2 regions of the Saccharopolyspora antiqui genome follow, and region 1 is predicted to be linked to the other one. Evidence: riboswitches for the same ligand, from Rfam matches in the RefSeq annotation. Region 1 holds a riboswitch; the other holds the start of a gene.
What was found. A riboswitch is a leader RNA that binds a small molecule or an ion and turns the genes downstream of it on or off. The one in region 1 is predicted to bind thiamine pyrophosphate.
Positions count from the first base shown of each region.

Region 2: it holds a riboswitch for thiamine pyrophosphate, as region 1 does, so the genes downstream of both, thiD (bifunctional hydroxymethylpyrimidine kinase/phosphomethylpyrimidine kinase) here and ACTWQN_RS36505 (purine-cytosine permease family protein) in region 1, are expected to answer to the same signal.

Region 1 covers NZ_JBQQBO010000041.1:20,428-28,257, forward strand. The annotation lists gene ACTWQN_RS36500 (family 2 encapsulin nanocompartment cargo protein polyprenyl transferase) at 1-491, shown strand, start outside; gene ACTWQN_RS36505 (purine-cytosine permease family protein) at 599-1,924, opposite strand; TPP riboswitch at 1,915-2,028, opposite strand; gene ACTWQN_RS36510 (SAM-dependent methyltransferase) at 2,232-3,035, opposite strand; gene ACTWQN_RS36515 (VOC family protein) at 3,198-3,581, shown strand; gene ACTWQN_RS36520 (LacI family DNA-binding transcriptional regulator) at 3,597-4,628, opposite strand; gene ACTWQN_RS36525 (SDR family NAD(P)-dependent oxidoreductase) at 4,783-5,544, shown strand; gene larA (nickel-dependent lactate racemase) at 5,723-7,027, shown strand; gene larE (ATP-dependent sacrificial sulfur transferase LarE) at 7,024-7,830, shown strand, end outside.
Region 2 covers NZ_JBQQBO010000040.1:23,653-31,482, reverse strand. The annotation lists gene ACTWQN_RS36335 (hypothetical protein) at 1-80, shown strand, start outside; gene tenA (thiaminase II) at 447-1,157, opposite strand; gene thiD (bifunctional hydroxymethylpyrimidine kinase/phosphomethylpyrimidine kinase) at 1,226-2,023, opposite strand; TPP riboswitch at 2,011-2,105, opposite strand; gene ACTWQN_RS36320 (hypothetical protein) at 2,145-2,402, opposite strand; gene ACTWQN_RS36315 (hypothetical protein) at 2,573-3,310, shown strand; gene ACTWQN_RS36310 (hypothetical protein) at 3,539-3,676, shown strand; gene ACTWQN_RS36305 (AMP-binding protein) at 3,723-5,360, shown strand; gene orn (oligoribonuclease) at 5,409-6,068, shown strand; tRNA gene ACTWQN_RS36295 (tRNA-His) at 6,181-6,256, shown strand; gene ACTWQN_RS36290 (L,D-transpeptidase) at 6,525-7,646, opposite strand.

The DNA.
Region 1 (7,830 bases):
GCCAACGCATGGCCCGCGACAAGACCGGGGCGCTGCTGGGCTGCGCGTGTGCGCTGGGCGCGTTGTTCGGCGGCGGCAAGGGCACGCAGATCACCCGGCTGCGCAGCTTCGGCGAGCGGCTGGGGCTGGCCTTCCAGCACGTCGACGATCTGCTGGGCATCTGGGGCGATCCGGCGATCACCGGCAAACCGGTGTTCTCCGACCTGCGCACCCGCAAGAAGACCCTGCCGGTGGTTTCCGCGCTGACCTCCGGCATGCCCGCCGGTCAGCGGCTGGCCGCCCTCTACCTCCGCGACCAGCCGCTGTCCGGCAGCGAACTGGCCCAATGCGCCGAGCTGATCGCCCTGGCCGGTGGCCGCACCTGGAGCCAGAACCAAGCCGACGAACTACTCGCCGCGGCCCTCAGCGACCTCCGCCGCTGCGACCCCAGCCCACGAGCAGCCGAAGAACTGAGCGCCCTGGCCCAACTGGTAACCCACCGCGACCACTAACCCCATTCCACCCATCCCGAGCGACGACTAGCGCCCGGCTCTCGTTCGAGTGAGGGGTGAAGGGCACCTTTGACCGGCTTAGTCGGTCGAAGGTGCCCTTCACTCGGTTATGGCTTGTGGGTGCGGCGGGTGGCTGTGCCGATTATCGCGGCTGCTATTGCTGCGGTTAGGAATGATGCGAGGGAGGCGCTGAGCCAGGTTGGTGGGGTGAAGGTGAGGAGGGCTTGGAGGTTGGTCCAGAGGTCCGTCCACCAGCCGAGTTCGCCGGGGTTGATCAGCTGGAACACCACGAAACCCAGCAGCCAGGCCACCAGCATCCCCCACCGGGACGGGGCGTGCGCGGACAGGTCCCAGCTCTGGCGGCGGCCGGGCAGGAAGTAATCCACCGCCAGCACCCCGAACAGCGGCACGAAAACCGATCCGATCAGCAGCAGGAAGTTCGAGAACTGGGCGATGTCCAGGGTCAGCGCCAACAACGTCGTCACCACACCGACGGCCACGCTCAGCACCCGACGATCCGTGCTGGGCCGCAGGTTCTGGATCGACACCGCCGTCGAGTAGGTGTCGGCGAAGGACTGGTCCACCTCGCGCAACACCAGGATCCCGAAGAAGATCACCCCGAGCGGCACCGCGAGCAGCGGATCGAACGCCTTGTCCGCATCGCCGCCGACCAACGCCAACCCGAGCAACCCCAACAGGTAGCAAGCGATCTGGGTGACCGAATAACCCACCGTGGCAGCGGTGAACGCGCCAGCCGCGGACTTCGAGTGCCGCGAGTAGTCCGAGGCGACCGGGATCCAGGACACCGCGACCGCCAGCGCGGCGTCCGCACCGGGCCAAAACCCTTGCCAGGAACCATTGTTCAGCTCCGGCAGCGGGTGGCGCAGCAGTTGGACGAAGAAGTACACCATCGCGATCGCCACCGCGATGCTCACGTAGCGGCGCAACAACCGCAGCGCACCGAGCGGGCGCAGCGTGAGCGCGGTGGTCAGCACCCCGGCCACCAGCACGTACAGCCACTGCGGACCGCCGCCGAACAACGCCGCCGTACCCTGCGCGATCACCAGCAGCTCGAAGGTGCCCCAACCGACCAGCTGCAGGATGTTCAGCACGGTCGGCAGGTACGACAGCTTGGTGCCGAAAAGCCCGCGCAGCAACATCATCGACGGCGCCCCGGTGCGCGCACCGGGAATCGCCGCGATGCCGACCATGACGCTGCCCAGCACGGTCCCGACCACGCACGCCACCACCGCGGCGAGGAACGACAACTGCGGCACACCGCTGGGGGCGAGCACGGCCAGCGCGCCGCTGAAACCGAGCAGGCTGACCCCGAGGTTGCCCCAGAACGCGCCCTGGTCGAGCACACCGAGCGTCTTGGGTGCGGGTTCGTCGAGAGTGTGCGGAACTTCGGAACGATCGACATCAAGGGCCATCAACAGCTCCCTACGCCGGAATTACCCGGACAGGTTCAGCGGTCGGTGGCGCGTGTGGTGCCACCCTCTCAGCCCGGTGCGCCCGAGCTCCCGCGTGGATAGTTCGGCGACACCCTACCCCGCCGAATCCGGCGATGTCAGACCGGTCCGGGGAAATCGTCTCCGACAGCGGAAATCACGAAGACCGGCCGCGCAGATCGTCAAGACGTTCACCTTGGCGCGCACCAGGATCGCGGAGCCCTGGTCGCCCAGTGGATCCCGGGCCGCGTCGACTTCAGGAGTGGCCGCACCGGGTCAACTGCAACTCTCAGCTCTTGCGGCCGACGGCTCCGTACAGCCAGCCGGTGGCTTCCGGTCCCGGGTCGATCGGGTCGGGCTGCCAGCCGTCGATGGTGACCAGACCTGGGTCGACGAGGTCGAAGCCGTCGAAGAAGCGGCCGATCTCGGTGTGGTCGCGGAAGTAGATGGGGGTCGGGGTGGCCGCGTAGACCGACTCGATCTGAGCGACCGCGTCCGGTGATTTGTCATCCGTGGTGACGTGGGTGGCCGCGATGTGACTGCCGGAAGCCAGGACGGCGCGCAACTGGCCCATGACCGCGGGACGTTCCTCGACCGTCAGGAAGTGCACCATGGCGATCATGAGCACGGCGACGGGTTCGTCGAAGTCGATCAGCCTGGCCGTCTCGGGATGTTCGAGCACTTCGGCTGGGCGGTGCATGTCGGCGGTGACCACGGTGGTGTTGTCGTCGGAGGCCAGCAGGGCGCGACCGTGCGCGAGAACGATCGGGTCGTTGTCGACGTAGACCACGCGGGCATCCGGGTTGATCTCCTGCGCGATCTCGTGCGTGTTGCCGACGGTGGGCAGACCCGAGCCGATGTCGATGAACTGCTTGACCCCTTGGCGGGCCATGTACCGCACCGCGCGCCGCAGGAACGCCCGGTTCTCCTGGGCGAGCTGGCGGATTTCCGGCATGGCCTGGGCCACCCGCTCGACGGCGTCGCGGTCGACCTGGTAATTGTCCTTGCCGCCCAGGTAGTAGTCGTACATCCGCGCGACGCTGGGCCTGTTCATGTCGATCGACGACAAACCGGAATCGTCCTGCCGTTCCATGACAGCGCCTCCATCCGTTTCCTGATGATCACCTTAGTGGCAATCCCGTTGCTTCGGGGAGACGGATCCCGCAGCGCCGAGCACGACAGCCATTGACTTCGACCTAGGTATAGCTCCTAGCCTCGACACGTCGCGGAAACGACGAGGAAAGCGAGCGAGATCATGGCTGTTCAGCTGAACCACACGATCGTCGCAGTCACCGACAAGGTCGCCTCCGCCAGGTTCCTGGCCGACCTGCTGGGGCTGCCCGAGCCGGAGCCCTTCGGCCCGTTCATCTGCGTGCAGACCAGCAACGACGTCACCCTGGACTACCTGGAGACCGACGGCGAGATCACTTCGCAGCACTACGCGTTCCTGGTCAGCGAGGCGGAGTTCGACGAGATCTTCGGGCGGATCAAGGCGCAGGGGCTGGCGCACTGGGCCGACCCGGCGCACCGGGAACCGGGGCAGATCAACACCCGTGACGGCGGGCGCGGCGTCTACTTCGACGACCCCAACGGCCACATCCTGGAGATCCTCACCCGACCCTACGGCAGCGGCCAATGACCGGGTTTCTCCTGGTCAGACGCGTACATCTGGCACACGGCTGAAGCACACCGAGCGGCGTCCGACGACTTGCGGCGTCGCGGGCACCAACACGTCGTGCGGCGCTTCGCCGCGCAGCTGCGCCAGCAGCGCTCCGACGGCCGCCTGGCCCAGGTCCTGCACCGGCATCGCCACCGTGGTCAGCGGTGGCTCCAGGTAGTCGGCGAAGGGCAGGTCGTCGTAGCTGATCACCGACACGTCCTCGGGGATGCGCCGCCCGCTCTGCCGGATCGCGTGCACGACCCCGACGGCCTGGCTGAACATGCTGACGTAGATGGCCGTCAGCTCCGGGTGCTCGGCGAGCAGCCGAATGGCGGCCGCCGCCCCACCCGCCCCGGTGAACTCACCGCGCGACATCGACCCCACCAGTTCGTGCGCCCGCATTTCCTGGTGGAAGCCCCGTTCCCGGCCCTGCGACGGCTCGATCTCGGCAGGTCCGGCCACGTGGCCGATGGCCCGATGGCCGTGCGCGAGCAGATGCCGCACGGCCGCCGCGCTGGCCTGCGCGCCGTCCATCAGCACGTTGCGCCCGGAGCCCGGCACGCCACGGTTGACGAACACGTGCGGCACGTCGGCCAGCGTCGGTTCGGCCAGCAACGGGTGATCTGGGCGCGCCGAGGCGATCAGCAGCCCGTCGACCCGACCGGCCGCGACCAGCTCGGTGATCGATTCGTCGGCTTCGGTCCCCTCGGCGTCCTCGGTGACCAGCACGACGTACCCGGCCAGCCGGGCGCACCGGTAGGCGCCGCGCAGGATCCGCGCGTAGACCGGGTTCGTCAGGTCCGGGATCAGCATCGCGATGGCCCGCGCGCTGGAACCGGCCAGGGCGCGGGCGCCCGCATGCGCGCGGTAACCGAGCTCCGCGGCGGCGGCCAACACGCGCCGCCGGGTCTCCGGCCGCGCCGACAGCGTCGGATCGTCGTTGAGCACCCGGGAGACGACCGACTTGGTCACCCCGGCCCGCTCGGCGACGTCGACCAGCCGGGCCCGTCCCTGCCGATTCGTCACGCCGCCGACCATAGCAGCGGAAAACCGGTCTCCTGTTGGTCAGACCTTGACATCGCGGGTCCTGGGCGGCATAGGCTGCGGCAGCGAAAACCGGTTTTCTCCGCACCATCGAAACGGCGCATCCACACTGGACAACTCGGGAGGACCCCGCACGATGAACGAGGTTCGCACGGCGATCGTCACCGGTGCCGGTTCCGGCATCGGCTACGCCACCGCGGTCAAGCTCGCCACCTCCGGCTACCGGATCGTGGCCGTGGACATCGCCGCCGAAGGCACCGAGCGCGCCGCGACGGCGGTGGCCGAAGCGGGATCCGAGGCGCTGCCGGTCGCGTTGGACGTGCGCGACGCCGCGGCCTTCGAAGCCGCGGTGCGGCGCGCCGAGCAGCACTTCGGCGCCGCCCCGAAACTGCTGGCCAACATCGCCGGGGTCGGCGTCGCGGCGACGCTCACCGAGACCAGCCGCGAGGATTGGGACACCGTCCTCGGCATCAACCTGACCGCGTTGTTCGAGACCTGCCGGATCGTGCTGCCCCGGATGCTGGCGACGGGTGGCGGCTGCATCGTCAACGTCGCCTCGGTGGCGGGCGTGGTCGGGGTCCGCAACCGGGCCGCCTACTGCGCGTCCAAGGCCGGGGTGATCGGGCTCACCCGCTCCATCGCGGTCGACTACGCGCACCAGGGCGTCCGTGCCAACGCGATCTGCCCCGGCACGGTGGCCAGCGAATGGATCGGCAAGATCCTGGCCGATGCGCCCGATCCGGAGGCCGCGCGGCAGGCGATGGAGCAACGCCAGCTCGACGGCCGGATGGGCAGCCCCGAAGAGGTCGCGGCGGGCATCGCGTTCCTCGCCGGGGACGAGGCGAGGTTCGTCAATGGCAGCGCCTTCGTCATGGACGGTGGCATGACCGCCATCTGAGGCGCTGCGTGGCGATTTCGCCCGCCGTCCACTGCCGCACGGACCAGCGCCGGGGCGGTGGAGGGGATGGGATCCCGGGACGAATCCGGTTAGAGTCTGGTCAGACCACCTGCCCGGACTGTTATGCAGAGGAACGCAATGCAACTCGTGAGGTCTTCCCGTCGGCGGGCGGCCGGTCGTGGCTGACTCGGTGCAGGTGCGCTTGGCCTACGGCCGGACCGGTCTGGACGTCGAACTGCCGCGCGAGCAGACCACGGTCGTCGAGCCGCAGTTCCGGCCCGGCGCCGCCGACCAGCGCGCCATGCTGCGCAAGGCCCTGCGGAACCCGGTAGCGGGACCGCCGCTGCGGGATCGGGTGCGGCCGGGCCAGACGGTGGCGGTGTCGCTGTGCGACAGCACCCGGCCACAGCCCCGGCACCTGATGATCCCGGCGCTGCTCGACGAGTTGGACGGCATCATCCGGATCGCGGACGTGGTGCTGCTGGTGGCCACCGGGACGCACCGCGCCAACACCGACGACGAGCTGCGCGAGATGCTCGGCGACGAGGTCGTGGACGCGGTGCGGGTGGTCAACCACGACGCACGCGACGCGGATTCGCTGGTGTGGCGCGGGAAGTACGGCAACGACGTGCCGGTGTGGCTGAACCGGGAGTGGGTGGCGGCCGACGTCCGGATCACCACCGGGTTCGTCGAACCGCACTTCTTCGCCGGGTTCAGCGGCGGCCCCAAGCTGGTGGCCCCGGGCCTGGCGGGCCTGGACACCGTGCTGACCCTGCACGACGCGGCGCGCATCGCGCACCCGAACGCCACCTGGGGCGTCATCGACGGCAACCCGGTGCACGACGACGTGCGCGCCATCGCGGCGGGCACCGGGGTGGACTTCGCCTTCGACGTGATCCTCAACCGCGAGCACCAGATCATCGAGGCGTTCGCCGGTGATCTGCTGCCGATGCACCGGGCGGCCTGCGCGGCGGCCGAGCGGCTGGCGATGCGGCCGGTCCCGGCGCCGTTCGACGTGGTGGTGACGACCAACTCCGGGTATCCGCTGGACCAGAACCTGTACCAGGCGGTCAAGGGGATGTCGGCGGCGGCGAAGGTCGTCAAGCCGGGCGGGCTGATCATCTGCGCCGCCGAGTGCCGGGACGGCTTCCCCGACCACGGCTCGTTCCGCGAGGTGCTGGCCTCGTCCGCGTCGCCGCAGGGGCTGCTGGCCGACATCGAGGCCCGTGAGCACACCGTGCCCGACCAGTGGCAGGTGCAGATCCAGGCGAAGATCCAGAGCAAGGCGCGGGTGGCGGTGCGCAGCGACTACCTGTCGCGCGACGAGCTGCGGTCGGCGCACCTGGCGCACTGCGCCGATGTCGAGCAGGCCGTGCTGGACGAACTCGCCGTGGTCGGACCGGCGGCGCGGGTCTGCGTGCTGCCGGAGGGACCGCAGACGATCCCGTACCTGGCAGGCACCGGAGAGGAGTTGGCCCCGTGAGCGTCCCCGAACTCGATCGGCTCCGACAGCGGCTCGGCGCGGAGGAAGCGCTGGTGGTGGCGTTCTCCGGTGGGGTTGATTCGGCGCTGCTGGCAGTGGTGGCGCACGAGGTGCTCGGCTCGCGAATGCTCGCGGCCACCGCCGTCTCGCCCAGCCTCGCGGCCGAGGAGCGCAAGCAGGCCAAGGCCTTCGCCCGCCGCCACGGCTTCGCGCACGTCGAGGTCTGCACCGACGAGGCGGAGCGGCCGGAGTACGCCGCCAACGACGGAAACCGTTGCTACCACTGCAAGTCAGCCCTGTTCGACGCCCTCGAACCGCTGGCCGCGACGATGGGTGCGCGCATCGCGCTGGGCACCAACCTGGACGACCTCGGCGATCATCGCCCGGGCCAGCAGGCCGCCGCGCAGCGCGGCGCCATCGCGCCGATGGTGGATGCCGAGCTGAGCAAGCACGCCGTCCGGCGGGCCAGCCAGCAGCTCGGTCTGTCCACTGCGGACAAACCGGCCGCGGCTTGCTTGGCGTCGCGCGTCGCCTACGGCGATCCGGTGACGCCGGAAGTGCTCGGCCGCATCGAGCGCGCCGAGGCGGCGGTGCACGGCCTGGGGTTCGAGGTCTGCCGGGTGCGGGTGCACGGCCAGGGCACCGTGGCCCGCCTGGAGGTACCGGCCGCCGACATCGACCGCGCCGCGGCGCTGCACGGCGAGTTGGACCGCGTGGTGCGCGGCGCCGGTTTCGAGTTCTGCGCGCTCGACCTGGCTGGATTCCAAAGTGGACGGATGAACGTGTTGTTGCCGCTGCTGCCG
Region 2 (7,830 bases), on a different contig from region 1:
TCGAGAAGCACTTCGAGGCCAAGTTCAACCGGTCCCGCCAGCGGCTCGCCAAGCTGCGCAGCGAGATCAACAAGAACTGATTCGCCCCGTTGGCCGCAGGCTCGCCGCGATCACTCGTCGTCACCGGCGGATTGCTGCCGCTGCTTGCGGCGATCCGCCATGTAGAACGGCGCCGCCGCGAGTATCGGCACCAACATGCCCGTCAGCACGATCAGCAGAGAAGTGCCCACAGCCGCCTGAAACTCCGTCCACGGTGGGAAGATTCCTCGCCCGGACGGGCGTCTCGCTGAGAGAATCGCCGCACGGCGCTGATCGTTAGCGCAACCCAATGTGCGCCCAGTCACACCGCGTCGGCCCAGTCACACCGCGCCAGCCCCGTCACACCGCGTCGACCCCAGTCACATCGCGTCGGAGTTTCTTCCTGCCCCGACAACGGGTTTCGACGGCTAGTTCACCCAGCGCGCGGTGGGCCACGGCTCCTTGATCCAGGCGCTGTTCCAGAACAGCCACTCGTACTCGGTCGCGCGGGTGAACGCTTCGAGCATTCGCTCCCGCATCTCGTCATCGACGCTGCCCGCGACCCGGTCGGTGAGGTCGCGGGCGGCCAGCACCGCTTCGGCGAACTCGTCGTCGGCGTAGGTCTCGATCCACGCCCGGTAGGGGTGGCCTTCGGCGCCGCCGGTGGCCGCCAGGATCGTGGTGCCGACGTGCTGGTACACCCAGAAGCACGGCAGCAGCGCCGCCAACAGCACCGGGTAGGGCTCGGTCAACGCGGTCGCCCGCAGGTACGAGGTGTATGCCAGGCACGACGGCGAGGTGTCGATCCCGGCGATCTCGGCATCGGAGAGGCCGAACTCCGCGACGTACCCGGCGTGCAGCCGACGCTCCTCGATCAACGCGCCCTGCGACGCACCGGCCAGGAACGCGGCGTCCTCGGCGTCCTCGGCCCGCGTCGCGGCCGCCGCCAGGGCCTGCGCGAAACCGACCAGGTAGCGCGCGTCCTGCACGATGTAGAAGGCGAAGCGGTCCCGATCCAGCGTGCCGTCGGTGAGCGCGGCGTTGAACGGGTGCTCGACGATCGCCTGCTGCAGATCGACGGTGTGCGCCCAGGCCCGGGCGCAGAAACCATCAGCGGGCGGTGCGGCCAGCTTGCTCATCAGAACCTCTCGTTGGTCGTCGAAGCGATTTCCGCGCTGCGGGCCGGCAGATCCGGCGCGCCCGCCGCTCACCACCAGTGGTGGAAGTGGTGCACCGGGCCGTGGCCGTGGCCGACGTCCAGCCGATCGGACGCGCGCAGCGCCTCGGTCAGGTACTCCTTGGCTTCGCGCACCGCTTCGAGCCAGTCCGCGCGCTGCGGGCGCAGCGCGGCGATCGCGGCCGACAGCGTGCAACCGGTGCCGTGGTCATTGGTGGTCGCCACCCGCTCGCTGGCGAGGAACTCGGCGATCCCGTCGCCGTAGAGCAGGTCCACACTGGACTGCCCGTCGAGGTGGCCGCCCTTGAGCAGCACCTGCTTGGCACCCAGCCCGGCCAGCCGCTCGGCCTGCGCGGGCATGCCGTCGGGATCGGTGATCTCCGGCTCGCCCAGCAGGTCGGCGGCCTCCGGCAGGTTCGGCGTGATCAGATCGACCCGCGGCAGCAGCTCGTCGCGCAGCACGGCGACCGCCTCCGGCGCCAGCAGCCGATCGCCGCTCTTGGCCACCATGACCGGGTCCAGCACCACGTGCGGCGGCGCGTAGCGGTCGAGGACCCCGATGACCGCGCGGATCACCTCCGCGTTGGCCAGCATGCCGATCTTGACCGCGTCCACCCGCACGTCGTCGAGCAGCGTGACCAGCTGGGCGGTGACGAACTCCGGCGGGACCTCGTGCACCTCGGAAACCCCGGTGGTGGTCTGCGCCACCAGCGCGGTGATCACGGACATGCCGTAGGCGCCGTGCGCGGAGAAGGTCTTCAGGTCGGCTTGCACACCGGCACCACCGCTGGGATCGGTGCCCGCGATGGTCAGCACATTGGGAACCATGACGTCCCTCCGCTAGTACGAGCTAGGTCAGGTTCAACGGGTCTGTTCTCAGCCCGGCAGCCGGGCACCCCGCGTCACTCGCACCAACCTAACAACCGCAGGCGATCCAGGGCCATGCCCATCAATCGATCAATCCCACCACCGCGCCCGCGGTCAGCACCTCACCGGCCCGGACCTGGTGCCACAGGGTGCCGGTGGCCAAGGCCGAAACCCAACCGATCCGGCGGCCGAAACGGTCGTCGGCCACCCGGACCTCCGCCAACCGGTCGCCGACGTGCACCTGGCTGCCGTCCGCGGCCAGCCAGCAGACCAGCACCCCGCGCGCCGGAGGGCAGCCGGTCGGCTGCCGCCCCAGAGCCGGGAAATTCAACTCGGTCATCCCCGCCCCCTCGATGATCGCCCCAGCATTGCGCCAGGTGCCGCCGACGACAAGACCATTCGGCCGCAGCACCACCCCGATGGCGCAACGGGACAGCGATCGAATTCACACCGTGAAGACGCCCACTGGCAGCGAAGGTGAGCCTTCCTCGCGGACTAAGCTGGATTGCGATGGAAACCACTACCGATGCCCCCGGCTCCGCCCGTTCCCGTCGGCGACCGCGGCCCGAGGATCCCGCCCGCATCTGGGCCCCGCTGGCGAGCCTGACCGAAGCCGCCGTCGCGGCCGCCGGATCCGGGACCGTGGCGATCACCCGCGGGTTCGACCGCAACAGCAGGCAGCGCGCCAAGGCGCTGCGCGAGCTGCTGGGCCAGCGGGGCGTCGCGGCGATCGAGGTGACGCCAGCGCCGGGCAGCGACCGGCTGTTGGCCGACGCCCAGATCACCGCCGTGGTCAACCTGATCGGCGCCGGTTCGTGGCAGCCCTACCGGCTGGCCGCGAAGCTGCGCGCCCCGGTGCTGACGCCGAAACCCGGCGACCGCCCGGCCGAGGACGTCCAGCGCGATGTGATCGCCCTGGCCGGGGAAACGGGCCAGCGCGACGTCGCCATCTCGCACGTCGCCATCCGCTCCGAGGACCCCGCGGCCAGTCGGCTGACGCTGAGCTACCGGGGCGAGCAGCTCGCGGTTCCCGGCGGCTGGTTGACCGTCGAGTTGCGCGACGGTCAACTGCTGATCCAGGTCGGCGGCGTCAACTTCGCGGAGCAGACGATTACCACCGACCAGCTCCGGGTGGAGGCCTTCGACGCGCCGCACCGGCTGGTACGCGACGAGCTGCCGATCGCCGACTTCGAAGGCGCGGTCACCTTCACCGCAGAACCAGCAGGCCTGCGCATCTGTCCAGTCTGAGGCTCCGTTGCGGCGCGGCCGCGACATGATGCACCCTTGATGTGATCTAGACCATTTCTGGTGACCGATCCGGTGAAACGTCGTCACAGGTCTCCCGCCAGCCCGTCCCTCGATCAACACTGCGCGCGGGAGACAAGCGCGCGGACTGCACCAGGGAGGCTGGGAATCGTGGAGCCCACCAAGCAGTGGCACGTGAGCTGCCGCGATGTCGCAGGCAGACGTAGGGACATGTCGGTATTCGTCAACCAGGGCAGTGTGGTGGTCGTCGCGCCGCCCGGCGAAACAGCGGTGTTGTCCCCGTTGGAGGTCGGCAGACTGCGCGCGGCCCTGCGCGACGCGGTTGTGCAGGCCGCCGCGCAGGAATGAACTGGTCGGGAGCGGGCCGCTTCCGCGCCCCCGACCGGATCCGGAGGTGAGCACCTTGAGGCAACGGTTGGTGGCGCTGCTGGGGCGCGTGATACCGCCGCTGCACACCACGTTCGTACTGGTCAAGCAGGGGGTCATCGGCCCGGTCCGGCCGGACAAACTGCTGCGCATCGTGCTGGCCTGGCGCCGCTGGGGCCTCACCCCGCCGCTGGCCTTCGCCGTCGGCGCGGTGCGCCACCCCGACCGCCCCGCAGTGATCGACGAGCGCGCCGCGCTCAGCTATGCCGAGGTTTCGCAGCGCACCACCCGGCTGGCGGGCGGCCTGCGCAATCGCATCCCCCACGGCACCCGGATCGCGGCGCTGTGCCGCAACCACCACGGGCTGCTCGAAACGACCGTCGCCGCCGCCAAGATCGGCGTCGACGTGGTGCTGCTCAACACCGGTCTGAGCACCAAGCAGCTCACCGACGTGCTCGCCGCACAGCGGGTCGGGCTACTGGTGCTGGACGCCGAATTCCGCGACCGCCTGGCCGACCTGCCCGAAGACCTCGACGTCGTGCTGGCGTGGACCGACGGCGCCACCCGGCACACCACGCTGGAACACCTCATCGCCACCTCCCCGGCCCGGCAGCTGCCCCGGCCGACCCGGCATTCCCGGATGATCGTGTTGACCTCCGGCACCACCGGAACTCCCAAGGGCGCCCGCCGCCCCGACCCGCCGGGCCTGGCACCGGCCGCGGCGATCCTGTCCCGCGTGCCGCTGCGCAGCGGAGAACGGATGCTGATCAGCGCGCCGCTGTTCCACACCTGGGGACTCGCCGCCTTCCAGCTCGGCTCCGTGCTCGGCGCGACGCTGGTGCTGCGCCACAAATTCGACCCCGAACAGGCGCTGGCCGCGGTGCAACGCCACCGGTGCACGTCGATGTTCGCGGTGCCGGTGATGCTGCAACGCATCCTTGAACTCCCCGCGCGGACCCGAGCCGTGTACGACCACAGCTCGCTGCGCATCGTGGCGATCAGCGGTTCGGCGCTGCCAGCCGAGCTGGCCACCCGGTTCCGGCGCGCCTTCGGACCGGTGCTGTACAACCTCTACGGATCCACCGAGGTGTCGTGGGTGAGCATCGCCACGCCGCACGATCTGCGCGCCGCCCCCGGCACGGCGGGCCGACCGCCGCGCGGCACCACCGTGCGCATCCTCGACGACAACGGCGCCCCGGTGCGGCGCGGCACGACCGGACGGATCTTCGCGGGCAACGAAATGCTCTTCGAGGGCTACACCAACGGCAGCAACCGGGAGACCCGCGACGGCCTGATGTCCACCGGTGACCTGGGGCGCGTCGACGCCGCCGGTCGGTTGTTCGTCGTCGGCCGGGAGGACGACATGATCGTCTCCGGCGGCGAGAACGTCTACCCCAAGGAGACCGAGGACGCCATCTCCCGCGTGCCGGAGGTGTCCGAGGCGGCCGTCATCGGCGTCGACGACGCCGAGTTCGGGCAGCGCCTCGCGGCCTTCGTGGTGCTGCGCGAGGACGCCGAACTGGACGCCGAGCAGCTGCGCGAGCGGGTGCGCGGGCAGCTGTCGAAATTCGCCATGCCCCGCGATGTGGTGTTCCTCGACGAGCTGCCGCGCAACGCCACCGGCAAGGTCGTGCCGCGCGAGCTGCTGGACCGCCTGGACCGCTGACCGGCCTGGCTGCGCGAGCACGCTCCGCAGCGCGTTAGGCTGCCTCGGGTGAACGACCGTCTAGTGTGGATCGACTGCGAAATGACCGGTCTCGATCTCGGCAAGGACGCACTGATCGAGATCGCCGCCCTGGTCACCGATGCCGACCTGAACATCCTCGGCGAAGGCGTGGACATCGTCATCCACGCCGACGACGAGACGCTCGCCGCGATGCCCGACGTGGTGCGCGAGATGCACGACCGCTCCGGACTCACCGATGAGGTGCGCCGCTCCACGGTGGCCCTCGCGGACGCCGAGCAGCGGGTGCTGGAGTACGTCCGCCAGTACGTGCCCGAGGGCCGCTCCGCCCCGCTGGCCGGTAACTCCATCGCCACCGACCGCGGGTTCATCTCCCGCGACATGCCTCGGCTGGACGCCCACCTGCACTACCGGATGGTCGACGTGTCCTCCATCAAGGAGCTGTGCCGCCGCTGGTACCCGCGCATCTACTACGCCCAGCCGGAGAAGGGCCTCGCGCACCGCGCCCTGGCCGACATCCGGGAGTCCATCCGCGAGCTGGCCTACTACCGGCGCACCGCGTTCGTCCCGCGGCCCGGGCCCACCAGCGAGCAGGCGCAGGCGGTGGCCGCCGAGCTGCTCAACGGCGATGGCGGCGGTGCCGAGCAGGCCCGCGAACAGTCCGAGCAACATCCGGAATCCGGCCGCTGACCAGCGCGGCCCGGGATAGAAGGAGCCGGTGGGAAACCGGGTGGCAGCGCACGCTACGATGTGAACATCGCTTGCAGCGGCGGCCCTAATGGGTCAGTCCGAAGCGGCCATGGTGGGTGTAGCTCAGTCGGTAGAGCACTGGGTTGTGGTCCCAGGTGTCGCGGGTTCGAATCCCGTCACTCACCCCATGGGAAAGGCCCCGTTCCAACAGAACGGGGCCTTTCCTGTTTCTTTGTTCTTGTCTTTGAAGCGGCGCCAGCCGCTTAGCCCACCTGAGCAACCGGCACCGCCGCGGGTTCTCAGACTCTGCCCACTGGCGTTCTCTGCGAGGACAGCCACGACGTGGTGTATCGGCATACATGATGTCGGGGATCCCGGAGCCGAGACGGCGTCTGAGGTTCCGCCACCCGCACCGCAACGCAAAAGCAGTTCGAAGACAGGCCCTCGGTCATCAGACTATTTGTTGCCTTGCGCCCATTGGTCCCATGGGACCTGCCAGTCGCCGAATCCGTCCCAGGAACGCAGGTTCGGCCCGCCGGAATTGGTGATTTCCACGACATCGCCCTTCTTCACCAAGTCGAAGATCCACTTGGCGTCGGCGTCGCTCATGTTGATGCAGCCGTGGCTGACGTTGCGCCGTCCCTGATCACCCACCGACCAGGGGGCGGCGTGCAGGAACTCGCCACCGTTGGAGATCCGGACCGCCCACTCCACCTCGGTGACGTAGCCGCCCGCCTCGACCGGCAGGCCGTAGGTGGAGGAGTCCATCACCTTCTTGGGGTGGTGCTCGGTGACCACGTGCACGCCGTTGTTGGACGGGAAAGACGGTTTGCCCAGGGAAACCGGCATGGTCCGCAGCAGTTGGCCGTTCTTCTCGATGGTCATCTGGTGGCTGGCCCCGTCGGCCTTCAGCACCACCGCGTCGCCGATGGTGATGGTGGCCGTGCGGTCCTCCTGGCCCCAGCTCCCGTTGCCGAGGTCCCTGCCGTACACGTCGATGTTGATCGACACCTTGGTGCCCGGCTTCCAGTACTCCTTCGGCCGCCAGTGCACCTCGCGGCTGTTGAACCAGTAGAACGCGCCCTCCACGGCCGGTTCGGTCTGGATCTTGATCGCTTCCTCGGCTCGCGCTTTGTCCGGCGCCGGGGCGTCGCCGCTGAAGTAGAACGCCAGGGGCTGGCCGATGCCGACGGTCTGGCCGTCCAGCGGATTCATCGACACGTAGCTCTGGTTCTCGGGTGAGACCGTGCTGAAGGTGGACTGCTGGGTGATGGCTGGTCCGCTCGCCCCCTGCGCTGTCACGGCCAGCGTGTAGGTCTTGCCGTAACCGAGCTTCCCGTTGGCGGTCCAGCTGGCCCCGTCCGGTGCGATGGTGCCGCCCAGCTGTTCGCCTTCCGAATTGTTCAACACCGCGTTGACGATCTTGCCGTTCACCGCGGTCGCGGTGAACGGCCCGACCGGTGAAACATCCTTGGCGCCGTTGCCCGGCGCCAACTCCAGGGTCGGAGCGGGTGGCGCCTCGTCGACCGCCGAAGGAGCCGAGGCGCCACCGCTACAACCAGCGACGAGCAACGCCACCAAACCTAAGATCAACATCGTCAGCAGCCGTGAAACCCTCACGGGAATACCGACCGGATTACGCAACTCCCTCATTGGCAACAGTCCGTCCGCTCTGATGCGCCGCTACGCCTGTGAACAGTGTGCAGCAATGCCCCGACGGTGAGTGAAGGGACCGGCTGTTCACACACGGTGATCCACCCAG